One region of the Klebsiella sp. M041 genome, then DNA from elsewhere that is predicted to be linked to it. Evidence: predicted binding sites of a transcription regulator. Region 1 holds the regulator's gene; each other region holds the start of a gene.
What was found. The regulator PurR, encoded in region 1, represses purine synthesis genes. The targets are predictions, from matches to a motif close to CANGCAAACGTTTGCNTG.
Positions count from the first base shown of each region.

Region 2: the regulator PurR is predicted to act here: its motif matches at 1,052-1,069, upstream of glyA (serine hydroxymethyltransferase).
Region 3: the regulator PurR is predicted to act here: its motif matches at 1,076-1,093, upstream of AC6CWS_RS23025 (NCS2 family permease).
Region 4: the regulator PurR is predicted to act here: its motif matches at 1,328-1,345, upstream of gcvT (glycine cleavage system aminomethyltransferase GcvT).

Region 1 is NZ_JCAXWU010000006.1:166,894-171,826, reverse strand. It holds gene cfa (cyclopropane fatty acyl phospholipid synthase) at 1-291, opposite strand, end outside; gene punC (purine nucleoside transporter PunC) at 586-1,767, opposite strand; gene punR (DNA-binding transcriptional activator PunR) at 1,880-2,791, shown strand; gene purR (HTH-type transcriptional repressor PurR) at 2,810-3,835, opposite strand; gene cydH (cytochrome bd-I oxidase subunit CydH) at 4,128-4,220, shown strand; gene AC6CWS_RS09815 (MFS transporter) at 4,388-4,933, shown strand, end outside.
Region 2 is NZ_JCAXWU010000001.1:37,504-42,436, forward strand. It holds gene hmpA (NO-inducible flavohemoprotein) at 1-860, opposite strand, end outside; gene glyA (serine hydroxymethyltransferase) at 1,186-2,439, shown strand; gene AC6CWS_RS00195 (DoxX family protein) at 2,495-2,917, opposite strand; gene hcaD (phenylpropionate dioxygenase ferredoxin reductase subunit) at 3,019-4,221, opposite strand; gene hcaB (3-phenylpropionate-dihydrodiol/cinnamic acid-dihydrodiol dehydrogenase) at 4,231-4,933, opposite strand, start outside.
Region 3 is NZ_JCAXWU010000023.1:42,328-47,260, reverse strand. It holds gene AC6CWS_RS23030 (glutathione S-transferase family protein) at 147-815, shown strand; gene AC6CWS_RS23025 (NCS2 family permease) at 1,206-2,555, shown strand; gene AC6CWS_RS23020 (Na+/H+ antiporter) at 2,703-4,349, shown strand; gene AC6CWS_RS23015 (LysR family transcriptional regulator) at 4,485-4,933, opposite strand, start outside.
Region 4 is NZ_JCAXWU010000012.1:49,940-54,872, forward strand. It holds gene gcvH (glycine cleavage system protein GcvH) at 1-118, opposite strand, end outside; gene gcvT (glycine cleavage system aminomethyltransferase GcvT) at 143-1,237, opposite strand; gene ubiI (FAD-dependent 2-octaprenylphenol hydroxylase) at 1,660-2,862, opposite strand; gene ubiH (2-octaprenyl-6-methoxyphenyl hydroxylase) at 2,873-4,051, opposite strand; gene pepP (Xaa-Pro aminopeptidase) at 4,048-4,933, opposite strand, start outside.

The DNA.
Region 1 (4,933 bases):
GCGGAGTGTGTCTTTGAAATGGTGAGGGAGTTGTTTTTCCAGCCCGGCGCGGAGCACTTTATGGAAGAATATATCCAGACGCTCGCAGTCCCACCAGCCGTCCATATAGCTTTCGCCTAAACCCAGCGACCCCTCCTGCAATACGCGTTTAAAAAAAAGAGGGTTTTTAATCCGCAGGTCTGACGGCGCGGAGCCATTGATTTCAATTCCCGCACGGCCCAACAATTCAGCTGCAATCCGGTACCAGTCATCATTTGGTACACTTACTTCTTCTATACACGATGAACTCATAGCTTCTCCATCACGCCCAAGTGATCAGAACCTTAAAACAGCGTAGACGCTTTTTTGGCTTTGTGAGAAATCTCACGGATAATCCGTGAAGTCGCTATCCGACGTAGAACAGAGGAAGGGAGATAACCCTTGCCGAAAGGCCTTCCATGGTGAAACGGAGGCATCCTGCATCCGTTAATCTGTTAAATATTTTTTATTTATGTGAACCCGGATCCAGTATAGGACGCTAAGTACTGGCTTTCAATAAAAATATCTTAGCGTGCTAACCACTGGTCCGGGCTCTGGCGACGGGCGTCAGGCGTGGGAAGAGTGGGCCGCCAGCGCTGGCGTCTGCTGCAGGCGATAACCCACTCCGGCTAACAAAATAGAGACCAGCATCACGCTGGTGGTGGTCAGCAGCGGTGTGGCGATCAGCGTGGAGACTAGCAGGCTGGTCAGGAAGCACAGGCCAAGCTGGAGGGTGTTCTGCAGCGCCGCCGCGCGGCCGGTTGCCTGCGGGAAAGGCTTCAGCGCCTGAGCGACCACGATGGGGTAGATCCCGCCGTTGACCACCGCCATCAGGCAGAACGGGATCATCAACGCCACCAGCGAGGCATGCGTTTGCAGACCCACCAGCCAGGTGGCGGCGACGCTGACGGCGAAGACCACCAGCAGCCACGGGAGCATTTGTTGCCCGGACCATTTTTGCAGCAGCGCGCGACAGCCATAGCCGCCCACCAGAAAAGCGATGGTCTGCGGGATATAGCTCAGGCCGATGGCGGTCGGGCCGTAGCCCATCTCATGAAGGATAAACGGCGAACCGGTAAGCCAGGCGAAGAAGCTGGCGGAACAGGCGGCGTAGATCAGGACGTTGCCGCTGTATTCCCGGGAGCGCAGCAGCGCCAGAAAAGTGATTTTCTTTTCAGCCACTGTGGCCGACTTAGCGGCGGCCTTCAGGCGCAGGGCAGGCAGCATCAGCAGCAGAGTGATGGCAAACAAGGTGGCGAAGATGGCTTGCCACTCGAAGTGCACCAGCAGCCAGCTGCCCAGCAGCGGGGCCAGCGCAGGGGACAGTCCTACCAGCGGCATAATAGTGGCGAAGATGCGGTTGGTGCGCTGGGCGGGATAGTAATCGGTCACCATCGCCTGCCAGGTGACCGCCGCGGCGCAGACGCCAATCGCCTGCAGAAAACGCAGCGCCAGCATCAGCGTGGCGTTCTGCACCCACAGCATTCCCAGGCAGCCGACCGCGAAAATCGCCAGGCCGCTCAGCAGCACCGGTTTGCGCCCGTAGCGGTCTGACAGCGGCCCCCAGAAGAGCTGGCCCAGCGCGAAGCCGGCGAGGAACAGGCTCAGGCTGGCGCTAATGGATGCGGCGGAGGTGTCGAGATCCTGCTGCATGGCGGCAAATGCCGGCAGGTACATATCGGTGGCCAGAAAGCCCAGCACGCTCAGGCCGGCCAGCCAGACTAAAAATCCTTTCCCAGGTTGTGACATAACGTTCTCATTTTTGGAGTACAGGTACGATGCCGCAGAGTGTAGGGAGTGCATTGTGGCTTGTGAAACGCTAATATTTGTCACATGCATTCAAAAATTTTGCAGGCAGAAAATGTGGTCTGAATACTCTCTGGAAGTGGTTGATGCCGTCGCCCGGAACGGCAGCTTTAGCGCGGCGGCGCAGGAGCTCCATCGGGTGCCTTCCGCCGTCAGCTATACCGTGCGTCAGCTCGAAGAGTGGCTGGCCGTCCCGTTGTTTGAGCGCCGTCATCGTGATGTGGAGCTGACCCCCGCCGGGGTCTGGTTTTTACAGGAAGGGCGCTCTGTTATCAAAAAAATGCAGATCACCCGCCAGCAGTGCCAGCAAATTGCCAACGGCTGGCGCGGGCAGTTGTCGATCGCGGTGGACGATATCGTGAAACCCGCGCGGATGCGCCAGATGATCGTGGATTTCTATCGCCATTTTCCCGACGTCGAGCTGATCGTTTTTCAGGAAGTGTTCAATGGCGTATGGGATGCGCTGGCCGACGGCCGCGTGGAGCTGGCGATTGGCGCAACGCGCTCTATTCCGGTCGGGGGCCGCTATGCGTTCCGCGATATGGGGATGCTGAGCTGGGACTGCGTGGTGGCGAGCGATCACCCGCTGGCGAAGATGGCGGGGCCGCTGAGCGACGATGTCCTGCGCAACTGGCCGTCGCTGGTGCGGGAAGATACCTCGCGTTCGTTGCCCAAACGGACAACGTGGCTGCTGGATAACCAGAAGAGGGTGGTGGTCCCCGACTGGGAATCGTCGGCAACCTGTCTGTCGGCAGGACTCTGCGTCGGCATGGTGCCAAGCCATTTCGCCCGGCCATGGGTGGATCGCGGCGAGTGGACCGCGCTGGCGCTGGAAAATCCGTTTCCGGATGCGGCCTGCTGTCTGACCTGGCAGCAGAATGATGCTTCGCCGGCGTTAAACTGGATGCTGGACTACCTGGGGGACAGCGACACGCTGAATCGGGAGTGGCTGCGGGCGCCGGAGTGATCCGCGCCCGCCAGTGCTTTAGCGACGATAGTCGACAAACGGGCCATCCGCCACCGAGCGGCGTTCGACCAGCCGAGGGTGCACTTCAATAGACTGCGACTCTTCGCGCTTGTTGACGATACGATCCAACAGCATATTGAACGCGGCTTCGCCCAGCGAATCTTTCGGCTGATGAATGGTGGTTAACGCCGGGCTGAAATAGCGGGCGTTGCGCACATTATCATAACCGATCAGCGAAATGTCCTGCGGCACGCGCAGCCCCATTTCATCCGCGGCGCAGATAGCGCCCATCGCCATAATGTCGCCGCCGCAGAAGACCGCCGTTGGACGGTGTTGTTGGCTCAGGATCTGCTGCATGGCGCGGTAGCCGGACTCCGGCTCGAAGTCGCCCTGTACAATCCAGTTTTCCGGCACGCTGATATGCGCCTCTTTCATCGCCTGCATGAAGCCGGCCAGTCGCCCCGCGCCGGTGTTGCGCTCCAGCGGGCCCGGGATCACGCCGATTTCGCGGTGACCGCGTTCAATCAGGTAACGTCCGGCGATATACCCGCCCTGGAAGGCGTTATCGATTACCGCATCGGTAAAGTCAGCTTTTGCTTCGCCCCAGTCCATCACCACCATCGGAATATGGCGATACTCTTCCAGCATGCTCAGGACGGAGTCCGGGTATTCGGAACACATCACCAGCAGACCGTCGACGCGTTTTTGCGCCATCATCGACAGATAGGCCCGCTGTTTTTCCGGGTCGTTCCAGGCGTTGCCGAGAATCAGGGTATAGCCCTTCTGGAAGCAGCTCTTTTCAACGGACTCAATGATTTCAGCGAAATAGGCGGCTTCGCTACTGGTCGCCAGCAGGCCAATCGATTTTGTATGATTGACTTTCAGGCTGCGGGCCACGGCGCTCGGCGAGTAGTGCAGCTCTTTAATCGCCGCCCATACCGCATTGCGCGTCTCTTCGGCAACGAAACGGGTTTTGTTAATTACATGTGATACAGTTGTAGTGGAAACGTTTGCGCGCTTCGCTACATCTTTAATAGTTGCCATTACATCTCACTCCATGCCTTGACCTGATCGCCTGATCATCGATACGTAAACGTTTGCCTACACACACCCTGAATACAATTTTCAACATTGCATCACGTCGGGAAAACGACACAGAACGACAGGAAGGGGTCAATGGCCGATACGCTTTTAAATTAGCGTGGGATTTTGTCCGATCTTGGGGCAAAGTGGAAGAGCAAAAATGTGCATCGCCCTAAATCCCGGAAGATTTTTGCGATTTTTTGTGCAAAAATGAGCAAGCTCACTTTTGGTGTGGGGATAACAAGAGGGAAAAATGATGGATACCAATTTAAAGTTTTCGCTGATCACCACGATTATTGCCCTCGGCGTGATCGTCGCATTCAGCCTGACCGCCATACTGCACTAATGTTCCGATGAGGGAGGAGCGCGGCCTCCTCCCCGTATCCCGCCATTATTATCAATTCTGCAAAAATCTTTTGTCATTTCGTTCACTTTTGTTTTTTTGTGATTGATGTCATGCTTTTGGCTTCTGATGTTACGCCGTCCTCCCTGACGGTCTGATGGAGTCATTGAATGAAAATCAACTTTCCTTTACTCGCGCTGGCGATCGGCGCCTTTGGCATCGGGACCACCGAGTTCTCCCCGATGGGATTGCTGCCGGTGATTGCCAAGGGCGTGGACGTCTCGATACCGGTAGCGGGAATGCTGATCAGTGCGTATGCCATCGGCGTCATGGTCGGCGCGCCGCTGATGACCCTGCTGCTGTCCCATCGCGCCCGACGCAATGCGCTGATTTTTCTGATGGGGATCTTCACCGTCGGCAACCTGCTGTCATCCATGGCGCCGGATTACACCACGCTGCTGCTGTCGCGCATTATTACCAGCCTCAACCACGGCGCCTTTTTTGGCCTGGGGTCGGTGGTGGCGGCCAGCGTGGTACCCAAGCACAAGCAGGCCAGCGCGGTGGCCACCATGTTTATGGGCCTCACCATCGCTAATATCGGCGGCGTGCCTGCCGCGACCTGGCTTGGAGAAACCATCGGCTGGCGGATGTCCTTCCTCGCCACCGCGGGGTTAGGCCTGCTGGCGATGGTGAGCCTGTGGTTCTCCCTGCCGAAG
Region 2 (4,933 bases), on a different contig from region 1:
TGATGGCGGCTCTTCGCCAGCGCATCCAGCATCGCCAGCATCGGCGTTTGCCCGACACCGCCGGAGAGCAGAGTGACCGGCGTCTGCGGCTCAACGTTAAGGAAGAAGTCCCCGGCCGGCGCCGCCAGATAGACCACATCGCCTTCGCTGGCATGGTTATGCAGCCAGCTGGAAACCTGGCCGCCTTCTTCGCGTTTAACCGCGATGCGGTAGCCCTTGCCGTCCGCTTTGCGGGTCAGGGAGTACTGGCGAATTTCCTGATATTCGAAATCTTCCGGCTTCAGCCAGATGGCCAGATACTGGCCAGGCTGGTAATCGGCGACCGGCTGGCCGTCGACCGGCTCGAGCTCAAAGCTGGTGATAAGCTGGCTGCGCGGGGTTTTCTTCACGATGCGGAACGCGCGGGTCCCTTCCCAGCCGCCGGTTTTACTGGCGTTTTGCTGATAGATCTCGGCTTCGCGGCCGATAAAGACGTTCGCCAGCACGCCGTAAGCTTTCCCCCAGGCATCAAGGACTTCCTGACCCGGGCTGAACATTTCATCGAGGGTCGCCAGCAGATGGCTGCCCACGATGTTGTACTGCTCCGGTTTGATCTGGAAACTGGTGTGTTTCTGGGCGATTTTTTCCACCGCCGGCAGCAGGGCGGGCAGGTTATCGATATTGCTGGCGTAGGCGGCAATGGCGTTGAACAACGCTTCTCGCTGGTCGCCGTTGCGCTGGTTGCTCATATTGAAGATCTCTTTGAGCTCCGGGTTATGCGCAAACATACGATCGTAGAAATGGGCGGTTAATTTTGGTCCAGTCTCTACCAGCAGGGGGATGGTGGCTTTGACCGTAGCGATGGTTTGAGCGTCGAGCATAGCGTGCTTCCTTGTGTGTTACTTTAATGATGTATTTTAAATACATCTTAAGGAAATAACCCTGCGTTGTAAATGGTTCTTTAACACTTTCCGCCGTTGCAGTTACAACATGAAGAATTTGCATCACAATCCTGAAAAGAAATCCGTTGATACTGAGAGAGGCGTTATTGCTCAAAGCCTTGTGTCATGCGGAGCCAAACGTTTGCGTAAAATCCTTTGTCAAGACCTGTTATCACAGAATGATTCGGTTATACTGTGGGCCGTTGTCCAATCGGACCGCCTTTTTAGGCCGAAATTTTATTGTTAGCTGAGTCAGGAGATGCGGATGTTAAAGCGTGAAATGAACATTGCCGATTATGATGCCGAACTGTGGCAGGCTATGGAGCAGGAAAAAGTACGTCAGGAAGAGCACATCGAACTGATCGCCTCCGAAAACTACACCAGTCCGCGCGTGATGCAAGCGCAGGGCTCTCAGCTGACCAACAAATATGCTGAAGGATATCCGGGCAAGCGTTACTACGGCGGCTGCGAATATGTCGACGTGGTTGAGCAGCTGGCTATCGACCGCGCGAAAGAGCTGTTCGGCGCTGACTATGCTAACGTCCAGCCGCACTCCGGCTCCCAGGCTAACTTTGCCGTTTACACCGCGCTGCTGCAGCCGGGCGATACCGTGCTGGGGATGAACCTGGCGCAGGGCGGCCACCTGACTCACGGCTCTCCGGTTAACTTCTCCGGCAAACTGTACAACATCATCCCTTACGGTATTGATGAGTCCGGCAAAATTGACTATGACGACATGGCGAAGCAGGCTCAGGAACATAAACCGAAGATGATCATCGGTGGTTTCTCCGCTTACTCCGGTATCGTTGACTGGGCAAAAATGCGTGAAATCGCTGACAGCATCGGCGCATACCTGTTTGTCGATATGGCGCACGTGGCAGGCCTGATCGCCGCTGGCGTGTATCCGAACCCGGTTCCGCATGCTCACGTCGTGACCACCACCACCCACAAAACCCTGGCGGGTCCGCGCGGCGGCCTGATCCTGGCGAAAGGCGGTAGCGAAGAGCTGTACAAGAAACTGAACTCTGCGGTATTCCCAAGCGCGCAGGGCGGCCCGCTGATGCACGTTATCGCAGCGAAAGCGGTGGCGCTGAAAGAAGCGATGGAGCCAGAGTTTAAAGTTTACCAGCAGCAGGTTGCGAAAAACGCCAAAGCAATGGTGGAAGTGTTCCTGAACCGCGGCTACAAAGTGGTGTCTGGCGGTACTGAGAACCATCTGTTCCTGCTGGACCTGGTGGATAAAAACCTGACCGGTAAAGAAGCTGACGCTGCCCTGGGCCGCGCCAACATCACCGTCAACAAAAACAGCGTGCCGAACGATCCGAAGAGCCCGTTCGTAACCTCCGGTATCCGTATCGGTTCTCCGGCGGTGACTCGCCGTGGCTTTAAAGAAGCGGAAGTCAAAGAGCTGGCTGGCTGGATGTGTGATGTGCTGGACAATATCAATGACGACGCGGTCATTGAGCGCGTGAAAGGCAAAGTCCTGGATATCTGCGCCCGCTTCCCGGTTTATGCGTAAGCGTTAGCGTTGACATCAAAAAGGCCGCGTTTGCGGCCTTTTTTGCGTCTGGAGATTAGCGGCGGTCGAGCGAAATCGCTCCGGGGCCGGTTACCGCCAGCAGCAGGAAAGCGCCGGCGATGCTGACGTTTTTCCAGAAGTTAATCATGTTCGGCAATACCGCATCGCCAGTCATATCCCAGTAGTGATGGCCAATCACCGCGGTGCCCAGGGTGTAGAAGATAAAGATGACCGCCAGCGGGCGGGTGAAAAAGCCCAGCACAATTAAAATGGCGGCAGGCACTTCCATAATGACGGCGATAATCGCCGCCAGGGTCGGCATCGGCGCGCCGGAGGCGGCCATGTACTGCACCGTACCGTCAAAGCCCAGCAGTTTGGGGTAGCCAAAAAGAATAAACAGAACTACCACGGCGATGCGGGCGATAAGCAGTAGCAGAGAGCGGGATGCGCCAAAATCAAAATAGCGGAGTGTGTTCATAATCAGCTCGTTATGAGAGAAGTGTCCTTTAAACGTAATACACGTTTTTGCTTCCCGCCACGTTAGTCCTGGCAACATCCCCGGTCCGCTGAACAACGAAATTACCGCATTTTTAACGGGACGTTTTCATCGCATAGCGTTTCGGCATTCACCGCTTTACCACTCTGGATGAGCTTGCGTAGCGTGCGGATCTCGCGACCGTGATTGAGGGTGACCGCGCCGGTTAACACGCCGTCGCGCAGCTGGAACCAGATCGCTTTGCGATCGGCGGGCGCTCCCCGACACCACCACTTTTCGCCCTGCATATCGCCAATAAACTGCAGGTTATCTTCGTACTGATCGGTCCAGAACCAGCCTGGCGCCCTGGCGGGGCGTGGTTTGCCAAGCATGGCCGCAGCGGCAATCTGCGCCTGGATATTAGCATTTTCCCAGCTCTCGACACGCGACAGCGAACCATCTGATTGCCGCGTCAGCGTGACGTCGCCGGCGGCAAAAATAGCCGGGTCCGAGGTCCTGCCGTCGGCATCCACGACGATGCCATTGTCGGTCTCCAGCCCGGCGCGGCGCGCGAGAGCATCGTTAGCCACGATGCCAATGCCATATACGACCGTCCCGGCGCGCAGGGTTTCGCCACTCTGTAAAGTGAGGGTGAGGTGAGTTCCCTGTTCCGCCTGTTCGATGGCGCTGTTCAACAGCACCCGTACCCCGGCCTGGCGATGGCGGGCCAGCAGGTAATCGCGGACCGGCGGCGGGGCGTTGCGACCCATCACCGTCGATGCCTGCTCCACCACCGTGACGCGACAGCCGCGCTGAATAGCGCTGGCGGCCAACTCCAGGCCGATGGTGCCTGCGCCGACGATAACCACCTCACTCCCTGGCTGCAGCGCCGCGCGCAGACGCGCAGCATCGCCGGCGTGTCGCAGGGTCAGGCAACGTTCCCCCAGCGCGTCGAGCAGCGGCAGCGGCCTGGCGGCGGCTCCGGTCGCCAGCAGCAGTTGTCGCCAGTGAAAGACGCGATTGTCTGCCAGCGTCAGGCTCTGCGCCTGACGATCGATATCGCGCAGCGTCACACCGAGATGCAGCTGGACGTTGTTGTCCTGCCACCAGCTGGCGGGGAGCACCGGCTGTCGCTGTGGATCTGCATCCAGCAGCATCGCTTTCGACAGCGGCGGGCGCTCATAGGGTAAATGGGGTTCATCAGAAAACAGGTGCAGGGGACCCTGGTAACCCTGCTGGCGGAGGGCCGCGGCGGCCATCGCCCCGGCCTGTCCACCGCCGATAATGGCAATCATCGGTTCGCTCATCATCACTCCTTACAGGTTTAGTCCGGCGGCGACATGGCGGATCCCGCGGATCCCCAGCCCGCCATCGGCATTGATCATAACCCCGCTCAGCGTCCGATTATTACGTCGGGAAGCCAGCATGACGTACGGGCCGGTGAAATCGACCGGTTCGGGGAAAAACTGCAGTGGCAGGATGGCGGCGATCTTCTCCGCCGTCAGGGAGTGCATTATCGTGGTGTCGCTTTGCCCCAGCGCCTGCGGGCCGCGCAGATCGGTCGCCATCCCGCAGGGGCCAACGCCGTTGACCCGCACCTTCGGCGCCAGCTCGTAGGCCAGCTGGCGAATTAAGCCGGTCGCCGCATGTTTGCTGGCGGTGTAGAGCGGGCCGCCGCCGCCCGGATACCAGGCCGCGTTGGAGAGGGTCAGAATAATGCTGCCTTCGCTGGCGATTAATGCCGGGGCGCAGGCCTTGGCGCCGAGCAGATAGCCCAGCACGTTGACGTTGAACAGCTCATGGAAGCCATTCTCCAGCGCCTCCGCCGGGGTGTCCATCAGGGAGGCGTTATGATCCCAGATGCCGGCGTTGCCGATAAAACAGTCCAGACGGCCATAGGTGGTGAGGATCTGATCCACTGCGCGCTGATAATCACCGTAGCGGGTTACGCTACCTTCCACCGCCAGCACCCGATCGCCAAAGCGCTGGCGCAGGCTGGCGACTTTCGCGCCGGACAGT
Region 3 (4,933 bases), on a different contig from region 1:
CGCAATCTGTTGATGGAGGTTCCGGTTTGCGTCGACACTTTAACTATGGCATCTGCCGCCGTTTTTTCCTCACTATTTTGCCGAAATTTTCCCGGCAATCAGCGCCTGTTCCTATAGTTAATTTGAACAAACCACGGGAGAGGCCCATGCTGACGGTACATCATCTTAATCAGTCACGATCGCAACGCGTACTGTGGGCGCTGGAGGAGCTACAGCTGCCTTATCAGATAGTCCGCTATCAGCGGGAAAAGTCGATGCTGGCGCCAGCGGCATTGAAGAAAATCCACCCGCTGGGTAAATCGCCAGTGCTGGAAGACAACGGCAATGTGCTGGCGGAGTCCGGAGCGATCCTTGAGTATTTGCAGGAGAGCTGGGACAGCGATGGGCTGCTGAAGCCACAGGGCGCGGATGACAAACTGCAGTACCGCTTCTGGCTGCACTATGCCGAAGGCTCGCTGATGCCGCTGCTGTTAATGAAGTTGGTGTTTGCCAGCCTCGGCAAACCCCCGGTGCCCTTTGGCGTCCGCTCGCTGGGCTCGCTGCTGGGCAAAGGTATCCAGAAAGCGTGGCTCGATCCTCAGCTGGCCACCCATGCGCGGTTCATTGACGACCATCTTGCCACGCGGCCATGGTTTGCCGGCGATCGGCTGAGCATGGCCGATATCCAGATGAGCTTCCCGGTAATGGCGCTGCTGGCCCGCGGCGGCATGCATGATCTTCGCCATATTGAGGCCTGGCGACAGCGGGTGGAGCAGCGCCCGGCCTGGCAGCGGGCTATCGAGCGCGGCGGCCCCTTCACCTTACCCGGCGCCTGAAGTATCAGCGGATCCGATGACGCGGCTAAATGAAAGCAACTCACTAAAAAATTGTTAGCGGATTGCGCATGGACGATAACGTTTGCGCATCGGCTGGTTATTTTCTGTTCGTCATAAGCGAAATTTAGCGAAATACGATAAACATCGGTTGAAAAGGGTTATCTAAAGGCCGGATAATCGTTTGCCTTTCTGTTTTACTCCCTCTTTTTTCTGCTAGCCGGGGGGAGTTGATAAGGTTGACACACCGTAGTGTATGCGCGGAGTTAAACGTTTGCTTTTTTGCGGCCCCCCTGGCGCTGCGATTCGGTACAAGGAGATCGCGTTTAACTGGCAGTGGAAGGTCCACCACGCATATCAACGAACAATAAAAATTTTCAGGGGAAGTTTTCTATGTCTACGCCTTCAGCGCGTACCGGCGGTTCATTAGACGCCTGGTTTAAAATTTCGGCGCGCGGTAGCACCGTGCGTCAGGAGATTGTTGCAGGTCTTACTACCTTTCTGGCAATGGTGTACTCCGTCATCGTGGTGCCGGGCATGCTCGGAAAAGCGGGCTTCCCACCGGCCGCGGTGTTTGTTTCTACCTGTCTGGTGGCGGGCGTTGGCTCGCTGGCGATGGGATTATGGGCAAACCTGCCGATGGCCATCGGCTGCGCTATCTCGTTGACCGCTTTCACCGCCTTCAGCCTGGTGCTGGGGCAACACATCAGTATTCCGGTGGCGCTCGGCGCGGTATTCCTGATGGGCGTCCTGTTTACGGTGATCTCGGCAACCGGCATCCGTAGCTGGATCTTGCGCAACCTGCCGCAGGGCGTGGCCCACGGTACCGGGATCGGGATCGGTCTGTTCCTGCTGCTGATTGCCGCCAATGGCGTTGGCCTGGTGATCAAAAACCCGCTGGACGGTCTGCCGGTGGCGTTGGGGAACTTTGACAGCTTCCCGGTGGTGATGTCGCTGATTGGCCTCGCGGTGATCATCGGTCTGGAAAAAATGAAGGTACCGGGCGGTATTCTGCTGACCATTATCGGCGTGTCGATTGTCGGCCTGATTTTCGATCCTAACGTCCATTTCTCCGGGATTTTCGCCATGCCATCCCTGAGCGATGACCAGGGCAACTCGCTGATTGGTAGTCTGGATATCGTCGGCGCGCTAAATCCGGTCGTGCTGCCCAGCGTACTGGCCCTGGTGATGACGGCGGTCTTTGACGCCACCGGCACCATCCGCGCGGTGGCCGGTCAGGCGAACCTGCTGGACAAAGACGGACAGATCATCAACGGCGGTAAAGCGCTGACCACCGACTCCCTGAGCAGCGTCTTCTCTGGCTTAGTCGGGGCGGCGCCGGCGGCGGTGTATATCGAATCGGCGGCGGGTACAGCAGCCGGCGGTAAAACCGGCCTGACCGCGGTGACGGTAGGGGTCCTGTTCCTGCTGATCCTGTTCCTCTCTCCGCTCTCTTATCTGGTGCCGGCCTACGCGACCGCGCCGGCGCTGATGTACGTCGGCCTGCTGATGCTGAGCAACGTGGCGAAGATCGATTTCAATGACTTCGTTGACGCGATGGCTGGCCTGATCACCGCGGTGTTTATCGTGCTGACCTGCAACATCGTGACCGGCATCATGATCGGTTTCGCGACCCTGGTGATCGGCCGTCTGGTCTCCGGCGAGTGGCGCAAGCTGAACCTCGGCACGGTGATTATCGCTGTGGCGCTGGTGGTGTTCTACGCCGGCGGGTGGGCGATTTAAACCCTTTGTGCTCCTCACGGGCGGCTCAGGCCGCCCGTTTTATTTTTAAGCCACATCCTGTTTCCATTTGCGTTAATCTGGGTAGCGTATGATTCAAAGGCAAGACGCCTCACAGGTATAAAAGAAAACGCAGCAAACAGGGAACACATGGAAATATTCTTTACCATCCTCATCATGACCCTTGTGGTCTCACTCTCCGGGGTAGTGACGCGCGTACTGCCCTTTCAGGTTCCACTCCCACTGATGCAAATCGCCATTGGCGCGCTTCTGGCGTGGCCGACCTTTGGTTTGCATGTTGAATTTGATCCAGAGCTGTTTCTGGTCCTGTTTATCCCGCCGCTGTTGTTCGCCGACGGCTGGAAAACGCCAACTCGCGAATTCATTGAGCACGGGCGCGAGATCCTCGGCCTGGCGCTGGCGCTGGTGGTCGTAACGGTGGTCGGCATCGGCTTTCTGATCTACTGGATTGTGCCGGGCATTCCGCTGATCCCGGCGTTCGCGCTGGCGGCCGTGCTGTCGCCGACCGATGCCGTGGCGCTCTCGGGTATCGTCGGGGAAGGGCGGATACCGAAAAAAATCATGGGTATTTTGCAGGGTGAGGCGCTGATGAACGACGCCTCCGGCCTGGTCTCGCTCAAGTTTGCCGTCGCGGTGGCGATGGGCACGATGGTCTTTACCGTCGGCGGCGCCACCGTCGAGTTTCTGAAAGTGGCGATTGGCGGCGTGCTGGCCGGGTTTGTGGTGAGCTGGTCGTATGGCCGCTCGATGCGCTTCCTCAGCCGCTGGGGCGGTGACGAGCCCGCCACGCAGATCGTCCTGCTGTTCCTGCTGCCGTTTGCCTCCTATCTGATCGCCGAACATATCGGCGTCTCCGGCATTCTGGCGGCGGTGGCGGCAGGGATGACCATCACCCGTTCCGGTGTGATGCGTACCGCGCCGCTGGCGATGCGCCTGCGCGCCAACAGCACCTGGGCGATGCTGGAGTTTGTCTTTAACGGCATGGTGTTTCTGCTGTTGGGCCTGCAGCTGCCGGATATCCTCTCCAGCTCGCTGGTGGCGGCGGAAGCCGACCCCAATGTCGAGACCTGGATGCTGTTTACCGACATCATCCTGATCTATGCCGCGCTGATGCTGGTGCGTTTTGGCTGGCTGTGGTCGATGCGTAAGCTTAGCCAGCGCTTCCTGAAGAAGAAACCGATGGAGTTTGGCTCCTGGACCACGCGCGAGCTGCTGATCTCCTCCGTTGCCGGGGTGCGCGGTGCGATTACCCTCGCCGGTGTGCTCTCTATTCCGCTGCTACTGCCGGACGGGAATGTCTTTCCGGCGCGCTATGAGCTGATTTTCCTCGCTGCCGGGGTGATCCTGTTCTCGTTGTTCGTTGGGGTGATTGCGCTGCCGATCCTGCTGCGCCACATTGAATCGAGCGATAATGTGCAGCAGCGGAAAGAGGAGCGTCTGGCGCGCGCGGCGACGGCGGACGTGGCGATTGTGGCGATCCAGAAGATGGAAGAGCGGCTGGCGGCGGATACTAAAGAGAATATCGATAACCAGCTGCTGACCGAAGTCAGTTCGCGGGTGATCGGTAACCTGCGCCGCCGCGCCGATGGTCGTAACGATGTGGAAACCTCGATGCTCGAAGAGAGCCTGGAGCGGCGCTTCCGCCTGGCGGCGCTGCGCTCTGAGCGCGGTGAGCTGTACCATCTGCGCGCCACCCGGCAGATCAGTAACGAGACGCTGCAGAAGCTGCTGCACGACCTCGACCTGCTGGAAGCGCTGTTGATCGAAGATCAGTGATCGTCAGACCCGGTGGCGTAGCGCCGCCGGGTGATCTCTCGTAACGCACGTGTGTCCGCGGGCAGCTGACGCATTACCGGGCCGACAACCTCCGCGGTATCCACCCGATGCGCACCAGCCTGGCGCCGCCAGGCGTTATTCCAGCCAGAACGCTTTACTGCACGCCAGCCAGGCCTCAGCGCTACGCGACATATACACACCTTCCCGCCAAATCATCCCCAGCTCCCAGCGCAGCTCGCTTTGCAATGGGATCCAGCAAAAGTTCTGCGGGTCGAGACGCTGGCAAATCGGCTCCGGCAGGATCGCCACGCCAATGCCGGCCTGCACCATGGCGGCGAGAAAATCCCACTGACCGCTGCGCACAGCGATCCGCGGCTTCACGTCGTGCTCGCTAAACAGGCGCATCAGCTGCTGGCTGAGGGCAAATTCCTCGTTGTAGATAACCAGCGGATGCGCCGCCAGCTCCGCCGGCGAGAGCGACGTTTTGCCTTCCCACGCCGCGGTCCTGGGCGTCAGGACGCACAACGGGTGGTTGAATAACGGCAGGGTGGTGAGGCTGCTACCCTCTTCGATGGGCAGGGCGG
Region 4 (4,933 bases), on a different contig from region 1:
TATCGCCCAGCAGCTCCTGCGCATGCTCGGTGATCCCGACGGTATAGGTGCCGTCCGCTTCTTTACGCAGCCACTCGTGTTCTTTGCTGTATTTCAGTTCTGCTGGTACGTTGCTCATCAATTCATCTCCAAAAAAGGGAAATCACACAATGGCTTTGCCATTGCGTACAAAACCAGGTTTAGTCACTTTTACCGGCATTTCACGGTTACGAATTTGCACCACCGCGGTGTCGCCAATCCCGGCCGGCACGCGAGCCAGCGCGATACTGTAGCCCAGGGTCGGCGAGAAGGTGCCGCTGGTGATAATGCCTTCTTTTTGATTACCGTCGCTATCGGTAAAACGTACCGGCAGGCCGCCGCGCAGGACGCCTTTCTCGGTCATCACCAGGCCAACCAGCTGTTCGGTGCCCTTTTCACGCTGCATCTCCAGCGCTTCGCGACCGATAAAGTTACGATCCGCCGGTTCCCAGGCAATAGTCCAGCCCATATTCGCCGCCAGCGGAGAGACGCCTTCGTCCATCTCCTGGCCATACAGGTTCATCCCGGCCTCCAGGCGCAGGGTATCGCGCGCGCCGAGACCGCACGGCTTAACGCCAGCGTCCAGCAGACCGCGCCAGAAATCCGCCGCCTGCTCGTTCGGCATGGCGATTTCATAACCCGCTTCGCCGGTATAGCCGGTGGTGGCGATAAACAGCTCGCCGGCCTGCACGCCGAAGAACGGCTTCATACCTTCCACGGCCTGACGCTGCGCATCGGTGAACAGCGTCGCCGCCTTCGCTTTCGCCTGTGGACCCTGGACCGCGATCAGCGACAGATCGTCGCGAACGATGATTTCAAGGCCGTAAGGTTCAGCTTGTTCGGAAATCCAGGCGAGGTCTTTTTCGCGGGTGGCGGAGTTAACAACGAGGCGGAAATAATCTTCAGAGAGGAAATAGACAATCAGGTCGTCGATGACGCCGGCGGAGGCGGTCAGCATGCCGGTGTAGAGCGCTTTGCCCGGGGTGGTGAGCTTCGCCACGTCGTTGGCCAGCAAATAGCGCAAGAACTCTCTGGTCCGGCTGCCGTGGAAATCAACGATGGTCATATGCGACACATCGAACATGCCTGCTTCGCCGCGCACCGCATGGTGCTCATCAATCTGGGATCCGTAATGCAGCGGCATCATCCAGCCATGGAAATCCACCATGCGCGCGCCGCACAGCGTGTGTTGTTCATACAACGGAGTCTGTTGAGCCATCTTTTCCTCATCGAATAAAACGGAACCAGCCACGAGATTGTCGGCGATTTTTCGCCACGAAATGGGGCGTCGGCATCGCTGACGGACACCGACGCAAACGTTCTCTTTTGCCTGAACTTACCACCGAACCCGGCGCTAAACCATAAGCTCATTCAGGGCATCACATTAGCTTATGACTAAAATCCGCCGAAAAGCCTACAGAGTTATTGACTGGAAAAAAGCGATTTACGCCACATAAAATTAACAATACCGCGGCTAGAATTAGGGAATGATGGTGTTTTATGCGATTTTATAGCCCTAATTTCTTTAACAAAAAAAAGGACACATTAATAAAACTAATGCGAAAAAAGAGGTGAAATTAGAATATTTCAAATGAGGGGGAAAACCCGGCGCGCAGGCCGGGTGAAAGAAGTGTGACGCGGTTAACGTAACCAGGCAGGCAGATCGTTGAGGCCCATCGCCTGGCGAATCAGCTGCGGTTTCACGCCCGGCAGCGTATCGGCCAGTTTCAGCCCCATGTCGCGGAGGAACTTCTTCGCCGGATGGCTACCGGAAAACATGTCGCGGAAGCCCTGCATACCCGCCAGCATCAGCGCGGCGCTGTGCTTGCGGCTGCGCTCGTAGCGGCGCAGATAAAGATGCTGGCCGATATCTTTGCCCTGGGCGTGCAGACGCTTCAGTTCGTCGATAAGCTCGGCCGCATCCATAAAGCCGAGGTTGACGCCCTGCCCGGCTAGCGGGTGGATGGTATGCGCGGCATCGCCGACCAGCGCCAGGCGGTGGGCGGCGAACTGGCGAGCATAGCGGCCGGTCAGCGGGAAGACTTCACGTGCGCTTTCCAGCTGGCAGAGGCCAAGGCCATTATCGAAGGCGATATTCAACGCCTGGTTAAAGGTGGCTTCATCAGCCTCCTGCATCCGCTGCGCCTCCGCCGGCGACAGCGACCAGACGATAGAGCACAGGTGCGGATCGCAGAGCGGCAGGAAGGCGAGGATCCCGTCGCCATGAAATACCTGGCGCGCCACCGCCTGATGCGGCTCAGCGGTACGGATAGTCGCCACCAGCGCGTGATGATGGTAATCCCAGAAGGTCAGCGGAATATCGGCTTTATTGCGCAGCCACGAATTCGCCCCATCGGCGCCGATCACCAGACGCGCGGTGAGCATGCTGCCGTCCTGCAGGCTGAGAAAGGCCTCATTTTCGCCCCACGCCACCTGCTGCAGTTGCGCAGGCGCCAGCAGGGTGACGTCGGCGCAGCGCTGCGCCTTCTGCCACAGCGCATAATGCACCACGGCGTTTTCAATAATATGGCCCAGATGGCTGAAGCCCATGCTCTGGTCATCAAAGCTAATGCGGCCGAAACTGTCTTTGTCCCACACTTCCATTCCGTGATAGCAGCTGGCGCGTCGGGCAACGATCTCGCGCCAGACGTCCAGCTTCGTCAGCAGCTTTTCGCTGGCGGCGTTTATTGCCGACACGCGCAGCGCCGGCGGCGCATCGGCAGCCAGCGGCTGTGGCTCCGCTTTCTCCAGCACCGCGACGCGCAGGCCGCTGCCCTGTAAACCGCAGGCTACCGCCAGCCCCACCATTCCACCGCCAACAATGGCAACATCAACACTTTGCACGTTCTACTCCTTAACGGGGAACCCAACCGAGGGTACGCTGCGCCAGCGCATCGCGCGCCGGGGTAAATAATTCCATGGCCATCAGACCGACATTGCGCCCCGCCACCAGCGGCGCCCAACGGTTGGCAAACAGATGCACCAGCCCATCGGTCACGCCGATGGTGGCGGCTTTATCCCCTGTTCTGCGCGCCTGATAGCGACACAGCAGCGGATAATGGCCGACATCTTCGCCGCTGAGATGGGCGTCAGCGAGCAGCTCCGCCAGACTCATCACATCGCGCAGGCCGAGATTAAAGCCCTGCCCGGCAATCGGGTGCAGCGTCTGCGCCGCGTTACCGACCAGCGCCAGGCGGTGCGACACCGCGCGGCTGGCGGTAGTGAGGGCCAGCGGATAGACGCTGCGCTTCCCGGCGTGGGTAATGCGCCCCAAACGCCAGCCGAACGCCAGCTGCAGCTCCTGACAAAAGCGTTCGTCAGACCAGCTCAGCACCTCGTCGCGGCGCGACTGCGGATGACACCACACCAGCGAGCAGCGTCCTTGCGACATCGGCAGCATCGCCAGCGGGCCATGCTCGGTAAAACGTTCGAAAGCGCGGCCTTCGTGGGGCAGCGCGGTGCTTACGTTGGCGATAATCGCCAGTTGCTCATAGGGCTGTTGTTGCCAGCTGATGCCGCAGCGGGCGCCCAGCGACGAACGCGAACCGTCCGCCGCCACCAGCAGCTTGCCGCTGATCGTTTCGCCCCCCTCAAGGGTAAGGCTGACGCTTTCCTGGCTGCGGCTGACCGCTGCCACCTTCGCCGGGCAATGCAGCGTCACGCCCGGCGCCTCGCGCAGCAGGCTAAACAGGCGCTGGCCGACATCGTGGAGTTCAACCACCTGACCCAGCGCCGGCAGGCGATAATCCGCCGCCGCCAGATTCACAAAACCGGCATGGCCGCGGTCGCTGACGTGTACCCGCTGGATAGCCGTCGCCCGCTCGGCGAGACGTTGCCAGACACCGATGCGCGCCAGCTGCTGGCAGGTGCCGGCGGCCAGGGCGATCGCCCGGTCGTCGAAGCCGGGATGGCGAGCCGACTGGGGATCCTGCGCCTCAATCAGATGGACCGGCAGCGCGCCGCCGGTCAAACGGGAGATGGCCAGGGCGAGCGTCGCCCCGGTCATCCCGCCGCCGACGATCAGCACGCTCATGACTGGCGCGCCGCCGCCATCAGCGCTTCGATCTCATCCGCCTTCTTCACCACGCCGGCGGTGAGATTTTCGTTGCCGTCTTCGGTAATGACGATGTCATCTTCAATACGGATGCCGATGCCGCGGTACTGCGCCGGCACGTCGGCGTCGGCGGCGATATACAGCCCCGGTTCGACGGTCAGCACCATCCCCGGCTCCAGGACGCGAGAACGGTCGGTGTCGTAGTGACCGACATCGTGTACATCCAGCCCCAGCCAGTGGCTCAGACCGTGCATAAAGTACGGGCGGTGGGCATTATTGGCGATCAGCTCGTCAACCTCGCCTTTGAGGATCCCCAGCCGCACCAGGCCGGTGATCATAATGCGCACCACTTCCTGGTTCACCTGGCAGATTGAGGTGCCCGGGCGATAGAGTTCCAGCGCGGTCTCCAGCGATTCCAGCACGATATCGTAGATTTCGCGCTGCGGCTGGCTGAATTTGCCGTTCACCGGGAAGGTGCGGGTAATGTCGCCGGCATAGCCGCGATACTCGCAGCCGGCGTCAATCAGCACTAAATCGCCGTCGCGCAGTTCAGATTCGTTTTCGGTGTAGTGCAGAATGCAGCCGTTTTCGCCGCCGCCAACGATGGTGTTATAGGAGGGGAAGCGCGCGCCGTGGCGATTGAATTCATGGAGAATTTCGCCCTCCAGCTGATACTCGAACATGCCAGGGCGGCATTTTTCCATCGCCCGGGTATGGGCCAGGGCGCTGATCTCCCCGGCGCGGCGCATCACGGCCAGCTCTTCCGCGGATTTGAACAGGCGCATCTCATGCACAATGGGCCGCCAGTCGATCACCGAGTTCGGCGCCTGCAGGTTCTGCCGCGAGCCTTTGCGGAGTTTT